Regions from separate parts of the Mesorhizobium sp. M1078 genome, predicted to be linked through region 2. Evidence: predicted binding sites of a transcription regulator. Region 2 holds the regulator's gene; the other holds the start of a gene.

Region 1 (5,854 bases), on a different contig from region 2:
CGTCGGCCGCCGATGGCCAGTTCGGCCGCCTGATTTTCGGCTTCGCCGTGACCGAAGCTCTGGGCATTTTCTCGCTTCTCATCGCGCTTCTCGCCTTGTTCGGCTGAGCCCCTGTTCGGCCAATTATCGGTCGGACGAGCTTTGGGAAGAATTGGCTGGCCGCATTCCTGCGGCCATGCCTGATATCAGGGGATAGTCCATGTTCGTGACATCTGCGTTTGCGCAAGAGTCCGCACCCGCCGCTGAAGGCGCCCACACCGGTACGGAAGGCGACACGCATTCCGGCACCGGCGTGCCTGCCGAGGCGCACGGCACGTTCCCGCCATTCGATCCGGCGACGTTTCCGTCCCAGCTTCTGTGGCTGGCGATCACGTTCGGGCTGTTCTATTTGTTCCTGAAGAAGGTGGTGATGCCGCGCCTTGGCGGCATCATCGACGTCCGCAGCGATCGCATCACGCAGGACCTCGACCAGGCCGCCAAGCTGAAGGGCGAGGCCGACGCCGCCGTTGCCGCTTACGAGCAGGAACTGGCGGAAGCCAAGGCCAAGGCCAACGCGATCGGCCAGCAGGCCAACGACGCTGCCAAGGCTGAAGCCGAGGCTGCCCGCAAGAAGGTCGAGGCCGCCCTCGACAAGAAGCTCGGCGAGGCCGAGGCCAGCATTGCTTCCATCAAGGCCAACGCCATGAAGGAAGTCGGCACGATTGCCGAGGACACCGCTTCAGCCATCGTCGATGCGCTTGTCGGCGGCAAGACGAGCAAGGCCGAGATCTCGGCTGCGGTCAAATCCGTGGCCCGGTGAGGAGCACATTATGGACGCCACATCTCTCGCAACGCTCTGGGCAACGGTTGCCCTCGTCATTTTCCTCGGCGTTGCCGTTTACATCAAGGTGCCGGGCCTGATCGCCAAGTCGCTCGACGCCCGCGCGATCAAGATCAGCGACGAGCTTGCGGAAGCCCGCCGGTTGCGCGAAGAGGCCCAGCAATTGCTCGGACAGTACCAGAAGAAGCGCAAGGAAGCCGAGCAGGAGGCCGCAGCCATCGTCGCTGCCGCCAAGCGCGAGGCCGACATGCTTGCCGCCGAGGCGCACAAGAAGACCGAAGACTATGTCACCCGCCGCACTGCGCTTGCCGAGCAGAAGATCGGCCAGGCAGAACGCGAAGCCGTCGCCGAAGTGCGCGCCAGCGCCGTCGACATCGCCGTCGAGGCGGCCCGCACGCTGCTCGCCGGCAAGATCGACGCCAAGGCCGGCGCGGATCTTTTCAAGTCCGCGCTGCAGGACGTGAAGGCCAGGCTGAACTGAGCGGGGTTAACTCGCTGACATCAAGCCGCCCGGGCAACCTGGCGGCTTTTTTGTTGAGCGGCGACGGAGATTGGCGAAGGCGGTGGTGCGCCTGATCTCCCCCCTCGAGGGGGAGATGTCGCCAAAGGCGACAGAGGGGGTCCGTTCGACCAGGCGCGACGCTCTTTCTGCGACCAAGAAGGGCTAGCGCTTGACGCGCGGCGCCCCCCTCTGGCCTGCCGGCCATCTCCCCCTCAAGGGGGGAGATTAGCTGTCCAACCCGACAAACCCTTCTTCCTCAACCACCTCAACCCCACCCAGCCTGAACGGCGCGAATGATGCCCGGTGCAGCCTTGCCACCGGCCCATGCGCTTCGATCGCGGTGCGGTGCCGCACGGTGGCGTAGCCCATGTGGACCTCGAACCCGTAGCGCTCGTGATGGCTGCCGCAGCCGCACATCATGCGGTCGCGCATCACCTTGGCTACGATCGAGGCGGCGGCGATCGATTGCGAGCGCTGGTCGCCCTTGATCAGCGCGCGGCCTTCGCAGAGGAGACCCGGCGGCACATCGCGGCCATCGGCCAGCGCCAGCTTTGCCTGGATCGGCAGGCCGGCAAGGGCGCGGCGCATGGCTTCCAGGCTGGCCTTGAGGATATTGCTGCCGTCAATGCCTTCGGCGCTGACCGAGGCCATCGACACGCCGAGCGCTGACCCCAGGATTTTCAGGAACAGCGCCTCGCGCTGCAAATGGTTGAGCCGTTTGGAATCGTCTAGCCCGTCGGGAATGTTGGCGGGATCGAGGATCACCGCCGCCGCCACCACCGGCCCGGCCAGCGGACCGCGGCCGGCCTCGTCCATGCCTGCCACCGGCCAAAGGCCTTCAGCCATCGCCTTCGTCTCGAAGGAGAAGTCGGGCTTTTCGACGATTTCGAAAAGAAGCGGAGAATCGGAACGCGCGCGAGCCATGTTGCGGCGAGGTTCGCATCGGCTCCGATTCTCCGCAAGTCCCTCCAAGGTCGAGTGGGGCAAGACCGGGAGGGCACCGTCTGCAGGCCGGGGGACAGGCCGGACGGGATTCTTGGGTCGCCTGCCAACCACGAGGGCAGGGCAGGCGCTACTCTCAGAGCAGCATCAGCTGCTCGGTCGCCTTGGCGGCGGCGACAAACTGGTCGGTTCGGAGCGTGCGCCGCTCGGCGTTGAGGCCGAGCCGCTTGGCCGTGATCTCGAAGCGCCGGCCGATCTGCCAGGCATAGGGGCCGGCGCCTTTCATCCGCTTGCCCCATTCCGAATCATAGTCCTTGCCGTCGCGCATCGAACGGATCAGCGACATCACATGCCGGTAGCGGTCGGGATAATGGCGCAGCAGCCAGTCCTTGAAGATCGGCGCCACCTCGAGCGGCAGGCGCAGGATGACATAGCCGGCCTCGCGGGCGCCTGCGGCGCGTGCCGAATCGAGGATGCGCTCCATCTCCTGGTCGGTCAGGCCGGGAATGATCGGCGCCACCATGACAGAGGCCGGGATGCCGGCATCGGAAAGCTGCCGGATCGCCTCAAGCCGCTTGGTCGGCGTCGACGCGCGTGGCTCCATGGTGCGCGCCAGCATGCGGTCCATCGTTGTCACCGACAGCGCCACCTTGGCCAAGCCCCGTTCGGCCATGCGCGACAAGATGTCGATGTCGCGCGTCACCAGATGGGATTTGGTGACGATGCCGACCGGATGGCCGCGCGCCTCCAGCACTTCGAGGATCTCGCGCATGATCCGGTATTGTTTCTCGATCGGCTGGTAGGGATCAGTGTTGGTGCCGATGGCGATGGTGCGCGGCTGATAGCCATCCTTCGACAGTTCCTTGTCGAGCAGCCGCGCCGCATCCGGCTTGGCAAACAGCTTCGCTTCGAAATCCAGCCCCGGCGACAGGCCCATGAAGGAATGCGCCGGCCGGGCGAAACAATAGACACAGCCATGCTCGCAGCCGCGATAGGGGTTGATCGAGCGGTCGAAGGAAATGTCGGGCGATTCGTTGCGGGTGATGATGGTGCGCGGCTTCTCGACCTGCACTTCGGTCTTGAACGGCGGCAATTCCTCCAGCGAATTCCAGCCGTCGTCGAACACATGCCGGCTGACCGGCTCGAACCGGCCGGATGGGTTGATGCCCGCGGAACGGCCGCGGTTGCGATCCGGCCGGACGCGCATGCCGCTCTGATCGATCATCGCATTGGCCATCTCGGCTCGCCCTGCTCCGAAAGCAGCAATGTCCGCACGCACGATATGTTCCATTTTTGCCCTTTCCCAAGGACTGTCGGCTGGCTGTCGAATCGCTCTGTTCATGAAAATAATCCTATTTCCCGGATGAGAACAAAGCAAGAACTTTTTCGTTGGGCCATGCGAAACTGGCGCTGCGCCGGGCTTTCCGCTATTCGGCTAAAAATGCTCAGCGTTCTCATCGAAACCCGGGATGACGAAGAAGGCCTTGCCCGCACGCTCGCCTCGTTGATCGGCGGCGCGGTCGAGGGCGTGGTGCGCGATGTCATCGTCTGCGACACCGGCTCGACCGACCAGACGCATCGGGTTGCCGATCATGCCGGCTGCCACTTCGTGGCCGGCGGCATTGCCGCGGGAATCAGGCAGGCGAAGGGTGACTGGCTGCTGTTTCTGGAACCCGGCGCAAGGCTGGCCGACGGCTGGATCGACGACGTCGTCGCTCACACGGCGCGGCAAACCATGCCGGCGCGCTTTTCCCGTGCGCGCGGCAGCCGCACGCCGTTCCTGTCACGGGTGTTTTCGGGCAACCGGGCGCTGGCCGAAGGGCTGGTCATCAGCAAGCGCCAGGCCGCTGCCCTGTCGAAGAACGCGCACAGCGCCGAAGCCCTTGCGCGCGGTCTCGCCACCAGGCGGCTCGACGCCGAAATCTGGCTGGCGCCGAAGAAGTGATGTTTCTCCCTTCTCCCCGTTCCCAGGGAGAAGGGTGCCCGAAGGGCGGATGAGGGGCAGCGTCGGCGTCTCATCCGCATTGGCACGGTCGCAGCACCATCCCTCTTTTTCGCCGCAAAAAGCTATTGTGCATTGCACAAAAGCTGACGCGGGATTAGCATTCCGTTGATGCGGGATATCGGGGTTTGGGTAGTGCCGGAGCGGTAAGCAAGCGCCGCGTCGTCGTTGCTGCCGTTCATATCTGAGGACCCCGATGAACCTTTCGTCCCCTGACAAATCCGGCGCCCCCAGTCTGGAAGCCATTGCCCGCAACGGCAGCCTGCTCCGCCGCATTGCGGTGCGTATCCCGACCTATCTGTCCGACCTGCGCGAAAATCCCGCATGGCTGCCGATGTTCGTGCTTGCCCGCACCATGCCGGCGCGCAAGCTGCACTGGCTTGGCGCCAAAGCCGCGCGCCCCGCGCAGAGTGCCGGAGCGACGATGTTCAGGGGCGTCGACCTCAAGTCGATCGTCGCGGCGCTGCGCACCGATGGCCTGTTCTCCGGACTGGTCCTTCCGCAGGCAATCCACGAAGAGATCGCCAGCTTTGCTCAGAGCACGCCGTGCTTCGGCAATTTCGACCGCCGGCTCGAATTCATGCCCGGAGAACACGCAGAAGCCGAGAAGCGGTTCGGCCGCTCTTTGCTCAGCGGACACTATTTCGAGCGCATCCTCGGCTGCAAGGCGGCACTCGCCATCCAGAACGACCCGCTGCTGCTCGACATCGCCCAGCACTATCTGGGCGGGCAGGCAAAGCTGATCACCACGCGTGTCTGGTGGAGCTTTCCGACCGGCGAGGCTTCCGACGCCGACAAGAACCTTGCCTCGCTCGGCAAATATCATTTCGATCTCGACGACTGGCGGATGCTGAAATTCTTCTTCTATCTGAAACCCTGCGATGCCGGCACCGGTCCGCATGTCTATGTCAAAGGCAGCCACAACAGGCGCAGTCTCAAGCACCAGCTGACGCTGCTGGTCGGCCATCCGGCGCAAGACGTGCTCAAGGTCTATGGCGAGGACAGCCCGGTCACGCTGACCGGCGAGGCCGGGCTCGGCTTCGTCGAGGACCCGTTCGGCTTCCACATGGGCACCGTGCCGTCCACCACGCCACGGCTGATGATGGAGGTCGGCTTCGGCGTCTCGCCGCCCTCGCGCCGCCGCTTCCACGGCGAGCCGGTCATCCGCTGACGCCGGAGCGGATCTCGACCGGCATCCAGCGCGCTTGCCGCCGGGCAATGCGACCCTCTTTGTTCTCGGCATCATAGTCCATTGGGACCGGCTCGCGGTTGAACCGCGGCCGGTCATCCAGCGCATTGACGATGACGATCGCTCTCGGTTCGCCGTCGGTGGTCACAGCAGCGACATAGACGCCGCAGTCCCGGCAGATGAGATAATCGGCGGTGCGCAATCCGAACCGGTATCGGTGCAGCCGGGCCTCGTCCTCGACCGCGACGATCAATCGCCCCTGCGGATCGGCGGCGGCGCGTGAGCCATGCCGGACGCAGAAGGCGCATTGGCAGGCGCGGATCTCCATCTCGGACGGCTCAATTCCGGTTTCGAAGGTCAGGTGGATGTTGCCGCAATGGCAGCCGCCGCGGTGCGCGC
Region 2 (5,854 bases):
ATTTCACCGGTATCGGCGGCAGCGGCTTCTTTCTCGGGAATCCGAAAACCATTGCTACGCAGGGACCGCCGCCGCTGGCCGCGCGGCTCTCCTCGGCAATCGAGAACGCGCGCGAAAACATTGCCGACCATATCAGGGGCAAGATCGGCGGCGCCGAAGGCGAGATTGCCGCGGCGTTGATTGTCGGGGTGCGCGCCGGCATCCCGGACGAGGTCAACGAAGCGATGCGGCGCACCGGCATATACCACATCATCTCCATCTCCGGCCTGCACATGGCGCTGGTTGCCGGCACCATCATGGCGTTGCTGCGTGGCGCCTTTGCGCTGTTTCCCGATTTCTCTTCGCGCCGGCCGGTGAAGAAATATGCGGCCGCGGCAGCGCTTGTCTCGATCGCCGCCTATCTCGTTATTTCAGGCGTCGTGGTTGCCGCCGAGCGCAGCTTCATCATGCTGGCGGTCATGCTTGTCGCCGTGCTGTTTGATCGCGCCGCACTCACCATGCGCAATCTGGCGATCTCCGCCATTGCCGTCATCCTGGTGTCGCCGCACGAGGTGGTCGGTCCCAGCTTCCAGATGTCGTTTGCCGCCACTGCCGCCCTTGTCGGCGCCTATGCCGGCTGGGCCGATTACCGCGCCGACAAGGTGAGAACGCCGCTGGCAAAGCGCTCCTTCGTCGGCTTCCTGTCGCGAAAATTCGCGCTGGCCATGGGCGGCCTCGCCATGACCTCGATCATCGCCGGCAGTGCAACCTTGCTGTTCGCCATCTGGCATTTTCAGCGTGTGTCGCCGCTCAGCCTGATCGCCAATCTGGCCGTGATGCCGATTGTTTCGTTGATCGTCATGCCCTTTGCCGTGCTCAGCGCACTGGCGATGCCGTTCGGCGCCGACGGGCCGCTCCTCTATGTGATGGGCAAGGGTCTGATGGCGATGATCGCTATATCGGCCTGGATTTCCGAGCGCTCGCCGGTCGACGCCGTCGGGCTGATCTCCATCCGCTCGGTGCTGTTGGTGGCGGTCGCCCTCGTCATCGCCACCATGGCCACCACCTGGCTCAGGTTGGCGGCCGTGCCTTTCGCGCTGGCCGGCCTGTTGACGGTGCCGCAGGTGCTTACGCCCGACGTGCTCATATCCGAGGATGCGCATCTGGTGGCCATGCCGATCGGTGGCGGCGAACTCGCCCTCAACCGCGAACGCTCCAACGAATTCACCACGGACAATTGGAAACGGGCGCTGCGGGCCGAAACCATTATCCCACCTGAGATTTTCGAGGCAACAGATACGCGGTTCGATCTCGATCCGCTCGATCTGCCGCCCGGCTCGCCCTTCTATTGCACCGGCGATCTCTGTATCGCCCGGCACCCTTCCGGAGCCATTGTAGCGCTTGCGAAAGACCGCAAGACGGCGCGGCCGGCCTGTGCCTTCGCGAGCCTGATCGTCATCGATGACGCCACCGCCTACAATCCGTGCCGCGACCCGCTGGTGCTGGTCGTGACTAAGAAACAGCTGGCCCGCGACGGCAGCGCCGCCGTCTTCTTCGATCCGCAATCGGCAGCGGCAGCGCCAACCATCCGCTTCGCCGTCGACAAGCCGTATCGCCCCTGGCACGAGCAACGCCGCTTCTCCCGCGAAGCGCGCGGCCTGCCGCCTTACAACCAGCGTGAAAAGTACAAACCCAAGCCGGCTCAGTAGCGCCGGATCAATCCGACAAGCTTGCCCTGCACCTTCACCCTGTCCGGTCCAAAAATGCGGGTCTCGTAGGCCGGGTTGGCGGCTTCCAGGGCGATCGAGGCGCCCTTGCGGCGGAAGCGTTTCAGGGTCGCTTCCTCATCGTCGACCAACGCCACCACGATCTCGCCGGGGCTGGCTGTGTCGGCATTGCGGATGATGACCGTGTCGCCATCGAAAATGCCGGCCTCGATCATCGAATCGCCCTTAACCTCGAGCGCGTAGTGTTCGCCGCCCATGATCATGTCGGGCGGCACCGAGATCGAATGGGTCTGATGCTGGATGGCGTCGATCGGCACGCCGGCGGCGATGCGTCCCATAACCGGGATTGAAATCGCGGAAACGGCATCGTCATTGCCGGCCGACATCGAACGCGACGGCGAGCCCGGCCTGATCTGGCGGCCGAGACCGCCTTGGCCCAACGCGCCTTGTCCCTGGCCGCCTTGCCCTTGGCCGGTTTGACCAAGACTGCCCTGAATGACGCTCGGCGAAAACTTCCTCGCCGCATTGAGGCCTGGTGCGATCGAGTCGGGTAGCCGCAGCACTTCCAGCGCGCGCGCCCGGTTCGGCAGCCGGCGAATGAAACCGCGCTCCTCAAGCGCTGTGATCAGTCGGTGGATGCCGGACTTGGAGGCGAGGTCGAGCGCTTCCTTCATCTCGTCGAAGGACGGCGGGATTCCGCTCTCCTTCAGGCGTTCATGGATGAACATCAGAAGCTCATGTTGTTTGCGCGTCAGCATCGCGGCCCCCAAGGGTTCTGAAACCAGAATCGGAAAAAACAAACCCAGAACAAACACTATCTGTTCCAGTTGTGTTCCGCAACCTTTTAAAGTTTAATGAATGTGTTGACGTTTTGTTCAGCGTAACGTTCGGCGCTGCGAGCGCCGCCTGCGCCCAGTTGCCAGCAACGGGGTGAAACGAAGACAAAGTGCCCTGCGTCGTCGGTTACGATCGCCGCTTCCCTTTCGGACGGGGCTGCGCAGCATCCGCGCCGGGTTCGCTCTGGGCATAGACCTGCAGCGTGGAGCCGATGTGAGCGGTCATCAGAGTTTTCGCACGTTCGACGTCGCGATCGAGGGCCGCTTCCATCAGGGCGGTATGGTGTTCGATCGCCACGGCGTCGCGCAGGGCCGCCACGGCCTTCCGGTGCCCATCCGTGCGGCCGGCGGCGGCGCGCAGCGTGGGGGCCAGACCCAGAAAGCGGTGATGGCGATGCAATTGGTCGGAAATCGTTGCATTGAAGCGCAGCAGCCAGCTGGATGTCGCGGCACTGAGCAGCGCCGCATGGAAGGCATCGTGTTTTTCGTACCACGCGTCGACCGCATCATCCGATGGATCGTCGAGAACAGACCCGCACCGTGAGAGACGATAGTGGGCGGCAACGACCGCGTCTTCCCACTCACGGTCGCCTTTCTCGATCGATTCCACCAGCAGGGGCAGTTCGACCACCAGCCGCGCACGCGCCAGATCCTCGAGCTCCGCCCGAGAGACGGGAGCGACCGCAAACCCGCGGTTGCTGATGGCGGTCACAAGCCGTTCCGCCTCCAGCCGCGACAGCGCTTCGCGCAACGGCGTCCAGCCGATGCCGTAGGTGTTGCGCAACGTGCTCAGCTTCAACGGCGCGGCAGGCGCCAGCCGGGTCGCAAGAATATCGCGCCTGAGCAGGCGATAGGCCACTTCCGTCTTCGAGGTCTGCTCGTCATCCAGCATCGTGATCCATCAGTCATAAACGCTCGGCGGATCATTATATATCAAAGCCTTTCAATGGGTGAATTATATATAATGTTTGACAGTTCAAGGGCGACCACTCAAGATCGCCGGCATGTTTGGGCGGCAGGCTCCGCCGCGCGCGTTTGTCCATGGAGGGGCGCCGGATCATGAGCACGACACCCGATCTCGCTACAATCGAAGCAATGGATGCCGCCGATCCGCTGCGCTCCATGCGCGAACGCTTTGTCTTGCCGCAAGGCGTAATTTATCTCGACGGCAATTCGCTGGGTGCCGCGTCACCAGCCGTCTTCAGCGAATTGCAGCAGGCCGCCACGCAGGAATGGGCGCACGACCTCATTCGCGCCTGGAACACCGCTGGCTGGTTCAACATGCCGGTGGAACTGGGAGATCAGCTCGGACGACTGATCGGCGCGGCTGACGGGCAGACGGTGGTCTGCGACACAACCTCGATCAACATCTACAAGTTGCTGCACGCCGCGCTCGGCATGCGGCCGAATCGGTCGGTCATCGTTGCCGAGGGCGACAGTTTCCCGACCGACCTCTACATGGCCGAAGGCGTCGCCTCGACCCGGCCGGGAACGCGGCTGCGGCTGGAGGGCGTCGACGCGGCCGCAATCGAGGACCTGATCGACGACAGCGTTGCCGTCATCCTGGTCAACCACGTCAACTACAAATCCGGCCAGTTGCGCGACATGGCGGCGCTGACGCGCAAGGCACATGACGCCGGCGCGCTGATCATCTGGGATCTCTGCCACACCGCCGGCGCCTTGCCGGTCGAACTCGACCGTGCCAATGCCGATTTCGCCGTCGGCTGCACCTACAAATACCTCAATGGCGGCCCGGGCTCGCCAGCCTTCATCTACGCGGCCGAGCGCCACCATGACGATGCCCACCAGCCGCTCAGCGGCTGGTGGGGCCATGCGCGGCCCTTTGCCTTCGAGCAGGGCTTTGCCGTCGGCAGCGGCATTCGCCGCTTCCTGTGCGGAACGCAGCCGGTGCTGTCGATGCGGGCGCTCAAGGGCGCGCTCGATATCTGGAACGACATCGATATGGCGGCGGTGCGCAGAAAAAGCATCGCGCTGACCGACCTGTTTATCCAGCTCGTCGAAGCCAGATGCGGCGCCTACGGGCTTGAACTGGAAAGTCCTCGCGACGGCAGCCAGCGCGGCAGCCAGGTGTCGTTCCTCCATCCGCATGGCTATCAGGTGATGCGCGCGCTGATCGAGCGCGGCGTGATCGGCGATTTCCGGGCGCCGTCGACCATCCGTTTCGGCTTCACGCCGCTCTATGTCGGATATGGCGATGTCTGGCAGGCGGTCGAAGTCCTGGAGGATATTCTGCGCACCGGCGCCTGGCAGGACGCCCGCTTCGCGGTCAAGACCGCGGTTACGTGAGAAACTAGAGCAATTTCAGGAAAAGTGTGAAGCGGTTTTCCGTCCGAAATTGCGTCAACCAAAGAGCTAGAGCATTTCGCCGTTTCCGTTAAACGGTGAAATGCTCTAGAGCCGGGTGCGGACCGTCCAGAGCTCCGGAAACAGCACGACCTCCAGCATCTTCTTCAGATAGGAGGCGCCTGAGGTGCCGCCCGTGCCGCGCTTCAAGCCGATGATGCGCTCGACCGTGGTGACGTGGTTGAAGCGCCAGCGGCGGAAATAATCCTCGAAGTCGACCAGCTTCTCGGCCAGTTCGTAGAGCATCCAGTAGCGCTGCGGGTCGCGGTAGACGGTTTGCCAGGCAGCCAGCACTTCTTCGTTCTCGACGCGCGTCTCGCGCCAGTCCGTGCGACTGGCGTCGGCGCCGATGTCGAAGCCATTGCGCGCCAAAAGCAGAAGCGCCTCGTCATAGAGCGACGGCGTGGCCAGGATGGCTTCCAGCCTGTCCGTAAGGTCGGGCCGGTGCTTGTGCGGCCCGAGCATGGCAAGGTTGCGGTTGCCGGCCATGAACTCGATAGCGCGGTACTGCCACGACTGGAAGCCCGAGGATTGGCCGAGCGCGTCGCGAAACTCGGTGTATTCGCTTGGCGTCATCGTGCGCAGCACGTCCCAGGCATTGTTGAGCTGCTCGAAGATGCGCGCGACACGCGACAGCATCTTGAAGCTCGGTTCGAGGCGGTCGGCGCGGATCGAGCGGATCGCGGCGCCGATCTCGTGGAGGGCCAGTTTCATCCACAATTCGGATGTCTGATGCTGGATGATGAACAGCATCTCGTCATGGGCAGAAGACAGCGGCGCCTGCGCATCGAGCACCTTGTCCAGCTGCAGATAGTCGCTGTAGGACATCCGCTCCTTGAACGACATCTGCGCGCCATCGGACGCCGGATCGTGCGGCTTAATCAATTGATCTTCTCCGCGCGCAACCGGAAGCGCTGGATCTTGCCGGTCTGGGTTTTGGGCAAGGCG

The links. The regulator LexA, encoded in region 2, represses DNA repair genes until DNA is damaged. The targets are predictions, from matches to a motif close to TGTTCNNNNTGTGTTCNG.
Region 1: NKH38_RS04650 (PA0069 family radical SAM protein) is a predicted target of LexA. The motif match lies at 3,630-3,647, and genes of this name have one in related genera.

What each region holds. Positions count from the first base shown of each region.
Region 1 covers NZ_JAMYMP010000002.1:95,219-101,072, reverse strand. Annotated here, with positions in the region: gene NKH38_RS04670 (F0F1 ATP synthase subunit C) at 1-107, shown strand, start outside; gene NKH38_RS04665 (F0F1 ATP synthase subunit B) at 200-799, shown strand; gene NKH38_RS04660 (F0F1 ATP synthase subunit B) at 810-1,301, shown strand; gene rnhB (ribonuclease HII) at 1,548-2,246, opposite strand; gene NKH38_RS04650 (PA0069 family radical SAM protein) at 2,401-3,555, opposite strand; gene NKH38_RS04645 (glycosyltransferase) at 3,706-4,209, shown strand; gene NKH38_RS04640 (hypothetical protein) at 4,463-5,437, shown strand; gene NKH38_RS04635 (GFA family protein) at 5,427-5,854, opposite strand, start outside.
Region 2 covers NZ_JAMYMP010000018.1:17,366-23,219, forward strand. Annotated here, with positions in the region: gene NKH38_RS21815 (ComEC/Rec2 family competence protein) at 1-1,688, shown strand, start outside; gene lexA (transcriptional repressor LexA) at 1,682-2,464, opposite strand; gene NKH38_RS21825 (GntR family transcriptional regulator) at 2,670-3,434, opposite strand; gene kynU (kynureninase) at 3,602-4,849, shown strand; gene kynA (tryptophan 2,3-dioxygenase) at 4,955-5,791, opposite strand; gene NKH38_RS21840 (AMP-binding protein) at 5,788-5,854, opposite strand, start outside.